Regions from separate parts of the Brucella pseudogrignonensis genome, predicted to be linked through region 1. Evidence: riboswitches for the same ligand, from Rfam matches in the RefSeq annotation. Region 1 holds a riboswitch; each other region holds the start of a gene.

Region 1 (3,785 bases):
TAGTTCACTTTTGTAGGATCAACACCAACAGCTTTTGCAAAACGCCCCGCCGTAATGTGGTCGGTACCGCGCGCTGATGAGCAGCCGCCCCGTGAAACTGAATCAGGATCGGCTGTCAGCTTTGTAACCAGATCACCAAGGTTCTGAATGTCGGAAGATGATGTAGTCACGATGGATTCATATTCACCGCTCAGGAGCGCAATCGGCATAATAGCGTCAAGATTAACAGGGGGATTGTTGGTCGAGGTCGCTCCGACCATAACTAAGCCGCCGACAATGAGCTGGCTTGGATCATCCTTGTTTTGATTGACGAACTGCGCCAGCTCAATTGTTCCGCCAGCACCGGGAGCATTGAGAACCTGAACGCTGCCGGAACTCTTTTCGGCCTGTAACTTGCTGCGCATGGTGAGCGCGGTCTTATCCCAGCCGTCACCCGGTTCCGCAGGTGCCAAACTTTTTAGTCTTCTGCCGACGCTGCACTTGCGATTGCTGCTATCTTTTTTGATAGCTCTCCCCAAAAACCTACACCTCTCCCAAGGTAAAGGCTCCTAACCTGGCGGTTATAAAAGGGATTTAAAATTCGCTAGCGTGTGACTGTGTAAGCGCTCGTTCATTAGCATAAAGCCTAAGCAATTTTTTATAGATGATTTAATGGTTCCAGTTGCTTGACCTGGCGGATATCAGAACGTAATAGAGTTACGACGGTTCCCCGACCGAGAGCGAAGGGGATTAATAGGGAACACGGTGAGGGCGACCCAAAAGGGACCGAGACCGTGGCTGCCCCCGCAACTGTAAGCGGATTGCCGTTCATCCTCGTGACGCTGCAAGCGTCATGCCACTGAGTTTAGCTCGGGAAGGCAGATGAACAGCGAATATTCGTGAGCCAGGAGACCTGCCGTCTAACGTAGTCCATTGTCACGGGCGGGGATGCCCGGTGCAGGAGTTGGTTATGACAGCTATAAACGTCGCAAGACGTCGCTTCCCTTTGTCATTCATATCCCCGGATATGTCCGTTCTCTATACGCGCCGGATCACATCCGCCGTTTGATACGGCTTTTCTCACATCATTTCGGGGATTCAAATGAAACTCATCGGCAAGTTGCCGTTTGGCGCAATGGTTGGCGCTGCAAGTCTTTTCGTAACTGGTTTTGCAGCTGAAGCAGCCGAAACGCGGTATCCGTTGACGTTGAAAAATTGCGCGCGCGACGTGACGTTTAAACATGCACCAGAACGGGCGGTTGCCGTTGGTCAGAGCAGCGCAGAAATAATGTATCTTCTGGGTCTCGGCGATAAAATGGTTGGTACGGCCTTGTGGGTCGGACCTGTTCTCAAGGGCTACGAAGAAGCCAATGCCAAGGTAAAGCGTCTCGCGGATAATGATCCGAGCTTTGAGAGCATTCTGGCCGAAAAACCTGACCTCGTTGCCAATCAGTTCCAATGGCAGATTGGACCAGAGGGCGTTGTTGCGAAGGCTGAGCAGTTCGAAGAATTGGGCGTTCCTGTCTATACGTCTCCGGCCGATTGCATCGGAAAAGACAATTCGGATGGTGGTGATGGCGTGCGTCATGACGCTTTCACCATGGATCAGGTCTATCAGGAAATTGATGAGCTCGCGCAGATTTTCAACGTGCAGGACCGTGGCGCGAAAGTTGTTGCTGATTTGAAAGCACGTGAAGACGCAGCACGTAAAAAGATCGCATCTGCCGATGGCAAGCTTTCGGCTGTTGTCTGGTTCTCCAGTGCAGAACTCGACATTGATCCTTATGTTGCGGGAAAGAACGGTGCTCCAGCTTATATTCTGAAAACACTTGGCATCAATAATATTATTGATAGTGAAGAAGAGTGGCCGACCGTTGGTTGGGAAACCATTGCCAAGGCCAATCCAACTATAATTGTCGCTGGAACTATGGATCGTCGCCGTTTCCCTGCTGATGATGTTGCCGTGAAACGGGAGTTCCTGAAGACTGATCCGGTTGCAAGCCTCATGCCTGCGGTGAAGGATGGCCATGTATTCGATATGGATGCACAGGCGATGAACCCGACTATTCGTACCATCGAAGGCATTGAAACACTGGCTGATGCCATTGCAGATTCAGGCCTGAACAAGTGACAACACGCTCAGCCACAGCCGGAATTCTAAATGCGAGAAGCTCAAGCAGCAGGGTGCTTTTTGGCATTCTCGCGCTTGTCTTGTTGCTCGGCGCGCTGTGGCTGGGCGCTGCCATTGGCGAAACGTCTATACCTCTCGACGTGGTGGCAAAGACTATTGCTAACCGCGTCTGGAATGCGGGTTATCCGCTCGAACCGATTGATGAAGGCATTGTCTGGAGCTATCGCTTAAGCCGTGCAATGGTCGCGGCTTGTTGCGGTGCGGCTCTTGCAATATCTGGCGTGGTTCTGCAATCACTGCTGCGAAATTCTCTGGCTGATCCTTATATTCTAGGTATCTCAGCCGGGGCGTCGACAGGTGCCGTCGCGGTTGCAATCCTCGGTGTAGGCGCTGGTATGCTTTCGCTTTCGGTGGGAGCTTTCATCGGCGCGATTATTGCGTTCTCGCTTGTTTCTTTGCTGGCACTTCGAGCAGGGCGGGGCAACAGCGCAATCATCCTTGCTGGCATTGCAGGCTCGCAACTTTTTAACGCGCTTACTTCATTCATCGTGACCAAGGCTGCCAATGCGGAACAGGCACGCGGCATTATGTTCTGGCTGCTGGGCAATCTTTCAGGTGTGCGCTGGCCTGATGTGACGCTTGCGCTACCAGCCTGTATTGTGGGGCTTGCAATCTGTCTTTGGCATGCGCGTGCGCTTGACGCATTCACGTTTGGCTCGGAATCGGCTGCATCGCTTGGCATTCCTGTGCGTCGCGTCTATGCCGTATTGATCGGTGTTAGTGCCATGATGACGGCAGTTATGGTCTCCATTGTGGGATCGATTGGCTTTATCGGGCTCGTCATTCCTCATGCGGCACGTATGGTGGTTGGCGTCCGTCACGGGCGATTGTTGCCAGCTTCAGCACTCATAGGCGCAACTTTTATGATTGTTGCCGATATTCTCTCTCGCATCATCATTCCGGGGCAGGTTTTGCCAATTGGTGTCATAACAGCTCTGTTCGGTGCTCCGGCTTTTGCATTCCTTCTTGGGCAGAGGAGGGCGCAATCATGATGCTTTCAACGCATAATGTTAGCTGGTCGGCAGGCGGTGTCGAGATCCTGCGAGACGTATCGCTCGACGTAAAAGAAGGCGAATTTCTCGGCATTATTGGACCAAATGGCTCCGGTAAAACCAGTTTCTTGTCGCTACTTTCTGGAGTTCGCCGCAGCCGTTCTGGCGAGGTAAGGCTGGGCGGAATGCCTATTTATAGGCTCAATCGCCGGGAGATTGCACGCCAACTGGCATTGGTTGAACAGCAGGCAGGTACGACTGACCGTATAACTGCACGACAAGCAGTCGAGCTTGGACGTACTCCTTATCTCGGCGCACTTTCTCCATGGTCCTCCGAAGACGATATGATCGTTGATCGTGCGCTTGCCAATGTTGATATGGCGCATCTCGCAGAACGTTACTGGCATACGCTTTCAGGTGGCGAGCGGCAGCGTGTGCATATTGCACGTGCGCTGGCACAAGAGCCGCAAATCCTGTTGCTGGACGAGCCGACGAACCACCTCGATATTGGTCACCAGATTGGACTCCTTGACCTTGTGAGCCGCCAGAAGTTGACGGTGGTTGCGGCACTCCATGATTTGAATCATGCGGCGATGTTTTGCGATCGCATTGCGGTCATGGAT
Region 2 (3,785 bases), on a different contig from region 1:
AACTGGTTCTGGTCGCCAGTATCCATGGTTTCCTCCCTATGAGCACCGCACCCTCCTGAGGTGACTAGATCACAATGGTTCGTGGCTGCCAACGCTACATTGGAATAATCTTGCTCACTTTTGTAATAAACTGATGCGCATTTTTGCATATAAGGTTGCCGCAACCGGTGGCGATTGCCAGTGGTATGAAGTTGGGATAGGCAAGCTCGCATGACACGCGCAATCATGTTTCAGGGAATGGGTTCGGATGTCGGCAAAAGCGTGCTTGTTGCCGGTCTTTGCCGCGTTGCACGCAATCGCGGGCTCAAAGTCCGGCCGTTCAAACCGCAAAACATGTCGAACAATGCGGCCGTCAGCGATGATGGCGGCGAGATTGGACGCGCGCAATGGCTTCAGGCTCTGGCTTGTGGCGTGCCGTCATCGGTTCATATGAACCCGGTTCTGCTGAAGCCACAGACTGATATGGGCAGCCAGGTGGTTGTTCAGGGGAAAGTGCGGGGCGAAGCGCGTGGGCGCTATTATCAGCAGCTTAAGCCGCAATTAATGGCAGCGGTGATGGAATCCTACGCGATCGTCAGCGAAGGCGCCGATCTGGTGTTGATCGAAGGTGCGGGGTCGCCTGCCGAAATCAATCTGCGCGCCGGCGATATCGCCAATATGGGCTTTGCCACGCGTGCAAATGTGCCAGTCGTCTTGGTGGGTGATATTGATCGCGGCGGGGTGATTGCCTCACTGGTCGGCACGCACACAATTTTGTCTGATGAAGATCGCGCTATGGTGCGCGGTTTCCTGATCAACAAGTTTCGTGGCGATATTTCGCTGTTCGATGAGGGGCTTGAGGCGATTACCCGCTTTACGGGCTGGCGTTCCTTTGGGGTCGTTCCATGGCTGAAAGCCGTGTCGCGACTGCCTGCGGAAGATTCGGTTGTTCTGGAACGCGCTACGCGCGGTGATGCCAAAGCATTGAAAGTTGCAGTGCCGATGCTGCCGCGTATCGCAAATTTCGACGATTTTGACCCGCTGAAAGCAGAAAACCAGGTTGAGGTTGTCATGGTTCCGCCGGGACAGCCTTTGCCGCATGACGCAGGGCTTGTGGTTTTACCGGGAACAAAATCGACGATTGCCGATCTGATTGCATTTCGCGAAAACGGATGGGAGCGTGATTTGCAGCTCTATGTGCGGCGTGGCGGGCATGTGCTTGGTATTTGTGGTGGGTTCCAGATGCTTGGCAACCGGATAAGCGATCCGGGCGGTATCGAGGGTCAGGTGCGCGACATTGACGGGTTGGGGCTGCTGGACGTCAAGACTGTGATGGAACCGGAAAAAGTCGTGCGCAATGTTGCGGCTCACTCGCAACTTTATGATGCAGCACTTGATGGCTACGAGATTCATATAGGGCGAACCAATGGTCCCGACGCTATCCGCCCATTCGCGCGGATCGGCGATCACGATGACGGGGCAGTCTCGGCGAACGGTCGGGTGATGGGCACCTACCTGCATGGTGTTTTTGGTGCAGATGAGTTTCGTCGGCAATTTCTTGCAACGCTCGGCGTGAGCAGTTCGGGTGAGAATTATCGTGCAGGTATTGAAATGGCACTTGATGAACTGGCTGACGGTCTTGAAAACTGTCTTGATATTGATGCGTTGTTCGCACTCGATTGACGTCGCATGGGCGAAAGCTTAGTGTCAATTTGCACAACAGGTTTTGCCGGGACGAATCCCGGCGATACCAAAAGGGAATGCGACGGACGGACCCAATCCGGGCGTCTTTATCGCAGCCGACCCCGCGACTGTAGAGCGGAGAGGGATGAGGCAAGCCGGTTAATCGGCAACCACTGGAAACTAAGCGTTTCTGGGAAGGCGCTTCAAACCCTACGACCCGTGAGCCAGGAGACCTGCCTGTAGTGTGAAGGGCATTTTGTCCGCACCCCATGGGAGGTTTTCCCTGCTGCCTACACGGAGGTTGTCATGGCTGCACGTACCCAAAATTCTGTTCCCAGCACTTTAGCTATGCCGCTCGCAACGCGTCTTGCCACCGCAGTCGTTTCGCTGCTTCTCGGTGCATTTCTGATTTACGGCGTGGGTCTCGCCCATTCCGATACGCTGCACGATTCAGCGCATGATACGCGCCATTCATATGGGTTTCCTTGCCACTAAGCCGTTTAGCTTTTTGAAACAGGAAATGAGCAGCGCTTGATGGTGGACGGCCATCGGCGAATGATTGCTGTTGAGGGACTAAAATGTTGATCCGTTATCTTCTGGCCACGCTTGCTGCTGGCCTTTTGGCAGGGCTTCTGGTGACGCCTGCCATGTATTTGAAAACTGTTCCGCTGATTATTCAGGCGGAAACTTATGAAGACGCTGGTGGAAGTCATAGTCATGGTGATGCAGCCGAAGCGGCTGCACCGCACGATCATGCAGCAGCTGCAACCAGCGAAGGTGAAGATGAGGCCGGGGCAGAACTGCCGTTTGGTCGTCTGGGGAATACTATTCTCGCTAATCTCGTTGCGGGGGCAGGTTTTGCATTACTTCTCGGCGGTGTTGCTCTGTTGCTTGGTCGTCGTATTACGCCGCAGAACGGTATTTTCTGGGGTGTGGCCGGTTTCTTTGCAGTCGCTTTCCTGCCAGCTCTGGGGCTTTCGCCGGAACTGCCTGCGATGCCTGCCGCTGATCTGGCGCAGCGTCAGCTCTGGTGGATTTTGACGGTGGTGTTGAGCGGTGTCGGCATTTATTTGCTGGTTTTGCATGGTGAGATCATCTCCAAAATTTTCGGACTTGTGTTGATTATCGCACCACATCTTTATGGGGCACCGCATCCTGAAGATATTGCATCGCCAATCCCATCACTGCTTGCTTCGCAATATGCTGTCGCATCGCTTGCAACAAACTTGTTCATGTGGGCCGTCATTGGTCTTGCGCTGGGCTGGTTCATTCAGGCTTATGCAACGTCAGATATTGAAGGCTGATCGGCATGGCTCTGCCCCGAAATGAAAATGCAAAAATTACATTCGTTCTTGGCGGAGCTCGTTCTGGTAAGTCGTCGTTTGCGGAAAAACTGGTTGAGGACTCAGGACTTCAGCCAGTTTATCTCGCAACAGGGCGCGCATTCGACACAGAAATGGAAAGCCGTATTTCCATTCATCGCAACCGTCGCGGGAGTGAATGGCAGACGGTGGAAGAGCCACTCGATCTTGTAGGGGCGCTTCAAAAACACGTGGGGCATGACCGTTTCGTGCTGGTCGATTGCCTAACGCTCTGGACAACCAATCTGATGATGGCAGAGCAGAATATCGCTGCTGAAACTAAGACGCTGATAGCGGCATTGCCTCAGCTTTCAGGTCCAGTTGTTTTCGTTTCCAACGAAGTTGGCTTGGGTATTGTGCCAGAAAATCGGATGGCGCGGGAGTTTCGCGATCATGCCGGTTTTTTGCATCAGGCTGTGGCATCAGTGGCGGATGAAGTTTATTTCATGGCGGCAGGTCTGCCGCTCAAAATGAAGGGATAATTCGATGCAGGGACAAAAGATTCCAGCGACCGTAATCACCGGCTTCTTAGGTTCCGGCAAGACAACGATGATCCGCAATCTGCTGGAAAACGCCAATGGCAAGCGTATTGCGCTCATTATCAATGAGTTTGGCGATCTGGGCGTCGATGGCGGAATTCTGAAAGGCTGTGGTATTGAAAGCTGCCGTGAGGAAGATGTGATCGAACTTAACAATGGCTGCATCTGCTGCACCGTTGCCGATGATTTTATTCCGACCATGACCAAGCTTCTGGATCGTGCG
Region 3 (3,785 bases), 980 kb from region 1:
GGTCTTGCCGAAATCCGGGCTGTCCATAGCTGCTGCGATGTTGAGCGAACCGAGGTTGCAGGAAATATCCTTGCCAAGATGCTCATAAGACAAATCATCATTGAAGATGCTGGCTTCGCTGACCTGAAGAATTTCCGAGCAAAGATTGCTCATCGTGATGCGGCCGTCAATCGGATTGGCGCGGTTCACCGTGTCTTCAAACATGATATAAGGATAGCCGGATTCAAACTGAATTTCCGCCAGCACCTGGAAGAAGTCACGCGCGTTGATCTTCTTCTTGCGAATACGGCCGTCATCGACCATTTCGCGGTATTTTTCGGTGATCGAAATTTCGGTCATCGGCACGCCATAAACGCGCTCAACGTCATAAGGCGAGAAGAGGTACATATCCTCGTCGTTCTTCGCGAGTTCGAACGTGATGTCCGGGATCACAACGCCAAGCGACAGCGTCTTGATGCGGATTTTTTCGTCTGCATTTTCGCGCTTGGTATCGAGGAAGCGCATAATATCCGGGTGATGGGCGTGCAGATAAACCGCGCCCGCGCCCTGACGCGCACCAAGCTGATTAGCGTAGGAGAATGAATCTTCGAGCAGCTTCATCACCGGAATAATACCGGAAGATTGGTTCTGGATTTGCTTGATCGGCGCGCCGGCTTCGCGAATATTGGTCAGGCTCAGGGCCACGCCGCCGCCGCGCTTTGAAAGCTGGAGGGCGGAATTGATGGAGCGACCAATCGATTCCATGTTGTCTTCAACACGCAACAGAAAGCACGAGACGAGTTCGCCGCGCTGCTTTTTGCCCGCGTTGAGGAAGGTTGGCGTTGCTGGCTGATAACGGCCTGAAATAATCTCATCGACCATTTCGCGCGCATGCTGTTCGTTACCGCGGGCAAGGGCTAACGCCACCATACAAACGCGGTCTTCGTAGCGCTCGAGATAGCGCTTACCGTCAAACGTCTTCAGCGTATAGCTGGTGTAATATTTGAACGCGCCGAGGAAGGTCGGGAAGCGGAATTTCTTGTCATAAGCATGATCGAAAAGATCACGCACAAAATTGAAGGAATACTGATCCAGCACTTCCTGTTCATAATAGCCTTCATCCACCAGATAATCGAGCTTTTCACGCAGATTATGGAAGAACACAGTGTTCTGGTTGACGTGCTGCAGGAAATATTGCTGCGCGGCCTGGCGATCGCGATGCAGCTGAATCTTTCCCTCGTCATCATAGAGGTTCAGCATGGCATTCAGCGCATGATAATCCAGCGACGTCTCCGTAAGCTTCTGCGGCTTGCCGCCCGATGCAGCGCCAGATACTGGGGATGACTCTTGCTTTTCCGAAGCGGCGACCGTCTCGCGCTCACGGGTCAGGGTTGTGTCTGCCGTGTCCAAAATCGTTCCATCCCGTCTTTAACATTGTCAATGTCTTCATCCGTTCCCAACAACTCAAAGCGATAGAGGTAGGGAATCTGACATTTTTCCGAAATTATTTTGCCTGCAAGGCCAAAGCCTTCGCCGAAATTGCTGTTCCCGGCGGCGATAACACCGCGAATAAGCGACCGGTTCTCAACATCGTTAAGAAAGCGGATGACCGGCTTGGGAACAGCGCCTTTCGCACCACCACCGCCATAGGTTGGTGTCACAAGCACATAAGGCTCGTTCACCCGCAACAGGCCAGCATCGTCATCATGGTTTTCCAGCGGAATGCGCTTTGAGCGCATCCCCAGACGCATCACAAAACGATGCGTGTTTTCCGAACGACTGGAAAAATAGACGATCTGACCCATAACAAACCCCGGCAGTAGTTGAGGCTTATGCGAGCGAGCTGATCATATCCGGGCGGAACCCGGCCCAGTGGGATTCACCAGCAACAACAACCGGCACCTGTCGATAGCCAAGACCCTGAACCAGATCATATGCATCGCTGTCTGCAGAAATGTCGATGACAGCATATTCAATGCCCTGACGATCAAGCGCGCGGGTGGTGGCGGTGCACTGGACGCAAGCTGGCTTGCTATAAACGGTGACGTTCATTTTTTCCTCACTGGGGATAGATTGGGAAGGATTACAAACTGGAACAAAGACGCAAAAAACCGCACGCATTGCAAAATGCGCGTGACAAAAACTATAATTAAGAGGTAGCACGCTCTAAGCGCGCATCCTGTTCTTTAGCCCGTAAAGGGCGGACCAGAACTGGCCAGTTTTGAATTCCTGTTCGACATGCTTTTCACCCCGAAGCTTTTGAGGGGATATCCAGGGCGGCAAAAGACGCGGCAAAAACTTTGCCAACATTCTATCACGCACCAACCGACACCCCGCCCGTTGACGTTCTTGTTCAAGGCAGGTCTCCTGGCTCACGACTTAACGCCTTTGCCCACCTTCCCGGTATCACCCAGTGGCATTCGGACATCGGCTAACCGCTTACAGTTGCGGGGGCAGCTACGGCTTAGCCAGATCCATCATGGATATGGTGCACCGTATTCCCATCTTCGCTTCAATTCTCACGAATCGTAAGAACCTTGAACACAATATATAGTATCTGAAGTTAAAAACTCGTCAACGGATAGACGGATCAAATTTATTTAATGTTGGCTAATTTGAGGCTTGCCTGTGAATAGCAGGGATATCTACCGCTTCTGTCCACAGATCGGCGGAACCTATTAGGGACTGCCCATCTTGTGTGGGATTCGCCAAAGCTCTGCAGCCAGATAGCCATCGCTGCACACAATATATAGTGCCATTTCAGGCAGCGGAGCATATCAAGCCAGATGGCAGCTTTGCCGCATTTAGAAAATAAATTCCAATCAAAGACCCAACATTCAAATGGCATTAACAAGATCAATGACTTGGCTGCCTTCACGTCAGACCTCGAATTGAATCGATTGAAACCACCGCCTCTTGAACGAAGGGATAATTTGACAGCAATGCGTTTTATCCTGTATCGATCAGTTAAATCCTGAACATTGTTCAATATATTGAACAACTAAGAAGAGGTCCTCCCAAGCATCTCTTCAGACGACCGGTGCGCCGGCTGCATCGGGAAACTGTCGGTCTGGCTTTGCAATACGCGAAAGCCAGACCGGGTGAAACCCAGCGCCTTTGTGCCGGCGAGGTATGAGAGACCTTGGCTCTGGGAACTATGAACAAGGGTGGAAATAATGACTGTAGGTATCAAGCCATTTTCTTTCGACACGGTCGGCTCAATGCATGTCGAGTGGGAGGGCGCAAAGCGTCTCGGCGAAATTCTGGGCGAGCGTTTTTCGGAACGTAAAATCCTCATCGTAACCGACAAGGGCCTGCACAAAGCTGGCGTTCTCAACGAAGCCCTCGCTTCGCTGGAAAATGCAGGCTTCAGCATCAGTATTTTTGATGCCGTTGTTGCTGACCCGCCAGAAGCTATTCTCTTTGAATGTGTAGAACAGGCCAAGGCAGCTGGCAGCGACATTGTGCTGGGCCTCGGCGGCGGTTCCTCAATGGATATTGCCAAGCTTGCTGCCGTACTGATCGTCTCCGAGCAGGAATTGTCCGAGCTTTATGGCATTGGTAAAGTTCAGGGCACACGTTTGCCGCTGATCCAGATCCCAACGACAGCTGGCACCGGATCGGAAGTGACCAACATCACAATCCTGACGACTGGCGAAACCACTAAGATGGGTGTCGTTTCCCGCCAGCTCTATGCAGACTTTGTAATTCTGGATGCGGAACTGACCTGCGGTCTGCCAGCACTTCACACCGCAGCCACCGGCATTGATGCGATGGTTCACGCGATTGAAGCTTACACCAGTCGC
Region 4 (3,785 bases), on a different contig from region 1:
ATCTCGCCGGATCATTCCTGCCGCTGCTAATTGCTATACCGGTTCTGACCGTTCTCGGCATTGTTCTTCTGAAGAAGCAGGCGGGTTGAGATGCGGATTTCCAACATATTCCAGCTTGGTGTGAAGGAACTGCGCGGACTGGCGCGTGATCCCATGCTTTTGCTGCTGATCGTTTATGCTTTTACGCTTGCGATCTACACGGCTGCAAAGGCAATGCCTGAAAACCTCAACAATGCGGCTATTGCGATTGTCGATGAAGATCAGTCGCCCGTTTCGGGCCGTATCACGACGGCGTTTTATCCGCCATATTTCGTGCCGCCAAAACTCATCTCATCTCATGAGATGGATAAACGGATGGATTCGGGCCTTGATACATTTGCACTCAATATTCCGCCAAATTTTCAGCGTGACCTGCTCGCCGGACGTTCGCCAACGATCCAGCTGAATGTCGATGCAACCCGTATGAGTCAGGCCTTTACGGGTGGCGGTTATGTGCAGTCGATTGTTTCGAGCGAAGTTAACGAGTTTGTTAATCGCTATCGCGGTGAGGCAGAAGCGGTCGTTGGATTGGGCTTACGTGCGCGGTTCAATCAGGATTTGAACAAAGGCTGGTTTGGTGCGATCACCAATGTCATATCGTCGGTGACGATGCTTTCCATCATTCTGACGGGTGCGGCTCTCATCCGGGAGCGTGAGCATGGCACGATTGAACATCTGCTTGTTATGCCCGTCACACCACTTGAGATCATGGTCTCAAAAGTCTGGTCAATGGGTATGGTTGTGCTGGTGGCAACCGCTTTCTCGCTGATCGTGGTTGTACAGGGCATTCTGGCCGTGCCGATCAATGGCTCGCTGACACTGTTTCTGGCGGGTGCTGCATTGCAGCTCTTTGCGACCACAAGCCTTGGCATTTTTCTCGCAACGATTGCCGGTTCCATGCCTCAGTTCGGGCTTTTGTTGATGCTGGTTCTGCTGCCGCTTCAGGTTCTTTCGGGCGGTACAACGCCGCGCGAAAGCATGCCGGAAATCATTCAGAACATCATGCTGGCTGCACCCAACACGCATTTCGTGATGCTCGCGCAATCGGTGTTGTTTCGCGGCGCGGGATTGAGTGTCGTCTGGCCGCAATTGCTCGCCATGATCGTTATTGGAAGCGTTTTATTCTTCTTTGCGCTTCGCCGTTTCCGCGACTTCCTCAGATAAAAACTCATATGATTCAACCCTCTGGATCACTTCATTCGAAATGTGATTCAGAGGGGCATTATGTTGCAGTTGATAATCTATCGTGCCCTTGCTATCGCTCATCCTAGGATACGGTTCTGCCCGTGAGGGTGGATGAAAAGGGAACACGGTGAGGCTTATTTGAAGAGCTGAGACCGAGACTGCCCCCGCAACTGTGACCGGAGAGTCGTCCTCCCATGATCGGTATCGCGATCATAGCCACTGAATATTCGTGTTCGGGAAGGCGGAGGATTGATGAAGACCCGGAAGTCAGGAGACCTGCCGCATCCAGTCACCCATGGCTGACACGAGGGGTGTTCAGTCGCGGCCGTCCGTAGCGGTGACATTGTGAAATGTTGCCGTGGGACAAAGACGGGGTGCTTGCGCCCTGATTTCTGACACCTGCGGTGAAGCAACGCTTGCGCGCAGGAAGTAAACTAATGCATATTCTCAGACTATCGGCCTATCTCGCATCAACCATTTTGGTTGCTATGCCGCTTGACGCATTCGCTCAGACGAACGTGAATGCTCAGGATATCCTTGTGCTTGATACGATTGTCGTCACACCGCTTCGTCGTGCGACGTCTTTGCAGCGTTCTACGTCATCCGTTACGGTGATCGACAGTCAAGAAATAACTCGTTCGGCAGCGCCCGACTTGCAATCGCTCCTGCAACATTATCCCGGTATTTCGATTGCCACAAATGGCGGGCAGGGATCGTCTTCCAATCTCTATATTCGCGGGATGTCGTCAAAACAGACTGTTGTTTTAGTCAATGGCGTGCGAACTGCATCGGCCACGACTGGTGCCACATCGCTTGCCAATATTCCGCTGAGTTCAATTGATCGTATTGAAATCGCTAAAGGTGCGCATTCCTCGCAATATGGTGCGGATGCGATGGGCGGCGTGATTAATATCATCACCAAGCAGGGCGGTGCCTGCGGTGAGCGTTCTTTCTGTGGCAGTGTTACGACAGGTGTTACGCATCCATGGGGTGGCTATGCGTTTGCGTCTCTGCAAGGCCAAAGCAAAGACGGCATTGATTATGCGTTTGGTGCGGCGGTGACAGGCACGCAGGGCTATAATTTCAAACAGCCGCGGACGTTTGGTTATGAACCGGACCGTGACGGATTTCTGCAAGGCGCGTTTAACTTTTCGCTTGCAAAGGATTTCGACTGGGGCCGGATTTATACGGATGGTCTGTTGACCCGCGGGCGTAACCAGTATGACGCTACAGCGCCATCTTTTAACGAGGCTTATACGACCGCGTTCAATGGAAAAATTGGCACACGTATTGAGCATACAGACGATTGGTCTTCGACGATTGAACTCAGTTCCGGGCTGGACCACAGCCGGAATTTCCGTAAGAACGTGAGCGGGTCTGATCTGTTTGAAACCAAGCGCTATGGCATTTTTGCTTCGACTGAAAAGCAGTTTGAAACAGGCAGCGTTTCTCATGTGGTGACGGGTGGTGTGGAAGCCTATCGCGAGGAGGTCAATGCCACGACGGTTTATGCGGAAACCAGCCGTGATCTGGCGGCGGTGTTCGGGCAGTATTCGCTGGAATATGATGCGTTACGCTTTGATGGCGGCGTGCGTTATGATCACAATGAGCAATTTGGCGACGTTGTGACTTACAATGCCGGAGCCAGTTATGAGGTTTTGCCTGATTTGGTGCTGCGCTCGTCATTTGGCACAGGCTTTCGAGCGCCGACTTTCAATGAGCTTTATTATCCCGGTTATGCAAATCCTGATCTGCAACCCGAAAAATCCCGTTCTTATGAAGTTGGTCTCAACTGGCAGGCAACAGATAAAACCAGTCTCGATATGGCTTTTTATCAAACCCGGTTGCGTGATGCGATCATAAGTACAGCACCATCCTATCTGCCCTATAATGTTGCCCGGGCAAACATTACAGGTTTTGAAGCCACGCTGTCTCATCGTTTTAATGAGAACTGGGGCGTGAAAGGCTCTATTGATCTGAAACGCCCGATTGATGAAGACAGTGATAATGATCTGGCTTATCGCGAACGGGTCAAGGCAACGGCAGAAGTTAGCTACAAGCCGGTCGAGAAGCTCGATCTGACTGCACGGCTGCTCTATCGCGGTTCACGTTTCACAAATGCTGCCAATACCAACAAGCTTAATCCATATGTGACGGCAGATTTCATTGCGCTTTATGACTTTGATGCACAGTCGCAACTTAAGCTCTCTGTGGAGAATATCTTCGATAAGGAGTATCAGACGACGTCAGGTTACATAGCTCCAGGACGCACCATAAATATTGGGCTAACGCGGAATTTTTGATTGAAGATGATGTTGGCGTGTAAACAGGCGGTTGTGAAGAATATCAGGCTTTGTCTTCTGGCAGGCCTGTTTCTCGCTGGCTTTCATTCTGCATTCGCAGAAGATCGGCCTCAACGCGTCGTGTCGATTAATGTCTGCACGGATCAGCTTGCGATGTTGCTGGCGGATGCCTCGCAGTTGCAATCGGTGTCCTATCTCTCGCGTGATCCGCTTTTGTCGGTGATGAGTGAGAAGGCGAAGGGATTGCCAGTCAATCAT

The links. Region 1 has a riboswitch for cobalamin ahead of RI570_RS16445 (ABC transporter substrate-binding protein). Riboswitches for the same ligand answer to the same signal wherever they lie in the genome.
Region 2: another riboswitch for cobalamin. It lies ahead of RI570_RS01910 (CbtB domain-containing protein); the one in region 1 lies ahead of RI570_RS16445 (ABC transporter substrate-binding protein).
Region 3: another riboswitch for cobalamin. It lies ahead of nrdH (glutaredoxin-like protein NrdH); the one in region 1 lies ahead of RI570_RS16445 (ABC transporter substrate-binding protein).
Region 4: another riboswitch for cobalamin. It lies ahead of RI570_RS02070 (TonB-dependent receptor domain-containing protein); the one in region 1 lies ahead of RI570_RS16445 (ABC transporter substrate-binding protein).

The regions. Positions count from the first base shown of each region.
Region 1 is NZ_JAVLAT010000002.1:1,109,637-1,113,421, reverse strand. Features, by position in the region: partial or broken gene RI570_RS16450 (Bug family tripartite tricarboxylate transporter substrate binding protein) at 1-496, opposite strand, end outside; cobalamin riboswitch at 686-915, shown strand; gene RI570_RS16445 (ABC transporter substrate-binding protein) at 1,082-2,110, shown strand; gene RI570_RS16440 (FecCD family ABC transporter permease) at 2,134-3,162, shown strand; gene RI570_RS16435 (ABC transporter ATP-binding protein) at 3,159-3,785, shown strand, end outside.
Region 2 is NZ_JAVLAT010000001.1:375,795-379,579, reverse strand. Features, by position in the region: gene RI570_RS01920 (isobutyryl-CoA dehydrogenase) at 1-26, opposite strand, end outside; gene RI570_RS01915 (cobyric acid synthase) at 211-1,662, shown strand; cobalamin riboswitch at 1,684-1,918, shown strand; gene RI570_RS01910 (CbtB domain-containing protein) at 1,969-2,157, shown strand; gene RI570_RS01905 (CbtA family protein) at 2,241-2,966, shown strand; gene cobU (bifunctional adenosylcobinamide kinase/adenosylcobinamide-phosphate guanylyltransferase) at 2,972-3,505, shown strand; gene cobW (cobalamin biosynthesis protein CobW) at 3,510-3,785, shown strand, end outside.
Region 3 is NZ_JAVLAT010000002.1:128,868-132,652, forward strand. Features, by position in the region: gene nrdE (class 1b ribonucleoside-diphosphate reductase subunit alpha) at 1-1,389, opposite strand, end outside; gene nrdI (class Ib ribonucleoside-diphosphate reductase assembly flavoprotein NrdI) at 1,365-1,784, opposite strand; gene nrdH (glutaredoxin-like protein NrdH) at 1,810-2,031, opposite strand; cobalamin riboswitch at 2,319-2,534, opposite strand; gene RI570_RS12010 (iron-containing alcohol dehydrogenase) at 3,156-3,785, shown strand, end outside.
Region 4 is NZ_JAVLAT010000001.1:412,779-416,563, reverse strand. Features, by position in the region: gene rbbA (ribosome-associated ATPase/putative transporter RbbA) at 1-89, shown strand, start outside; gene RI570_RS02075 (ABC transporter permease) at 91-1,203, shown strand; cobalamin riboswitch at 1,298-1,523, shown strand; gene RI570_RS02070 (TonB-dependent receptor domain-containing protein) at 1,662-3,527, shown strand; gene RI570_RS02065 (ABC transporter substrate-binding protein) at 3,537-3,785, shown strand, end outside.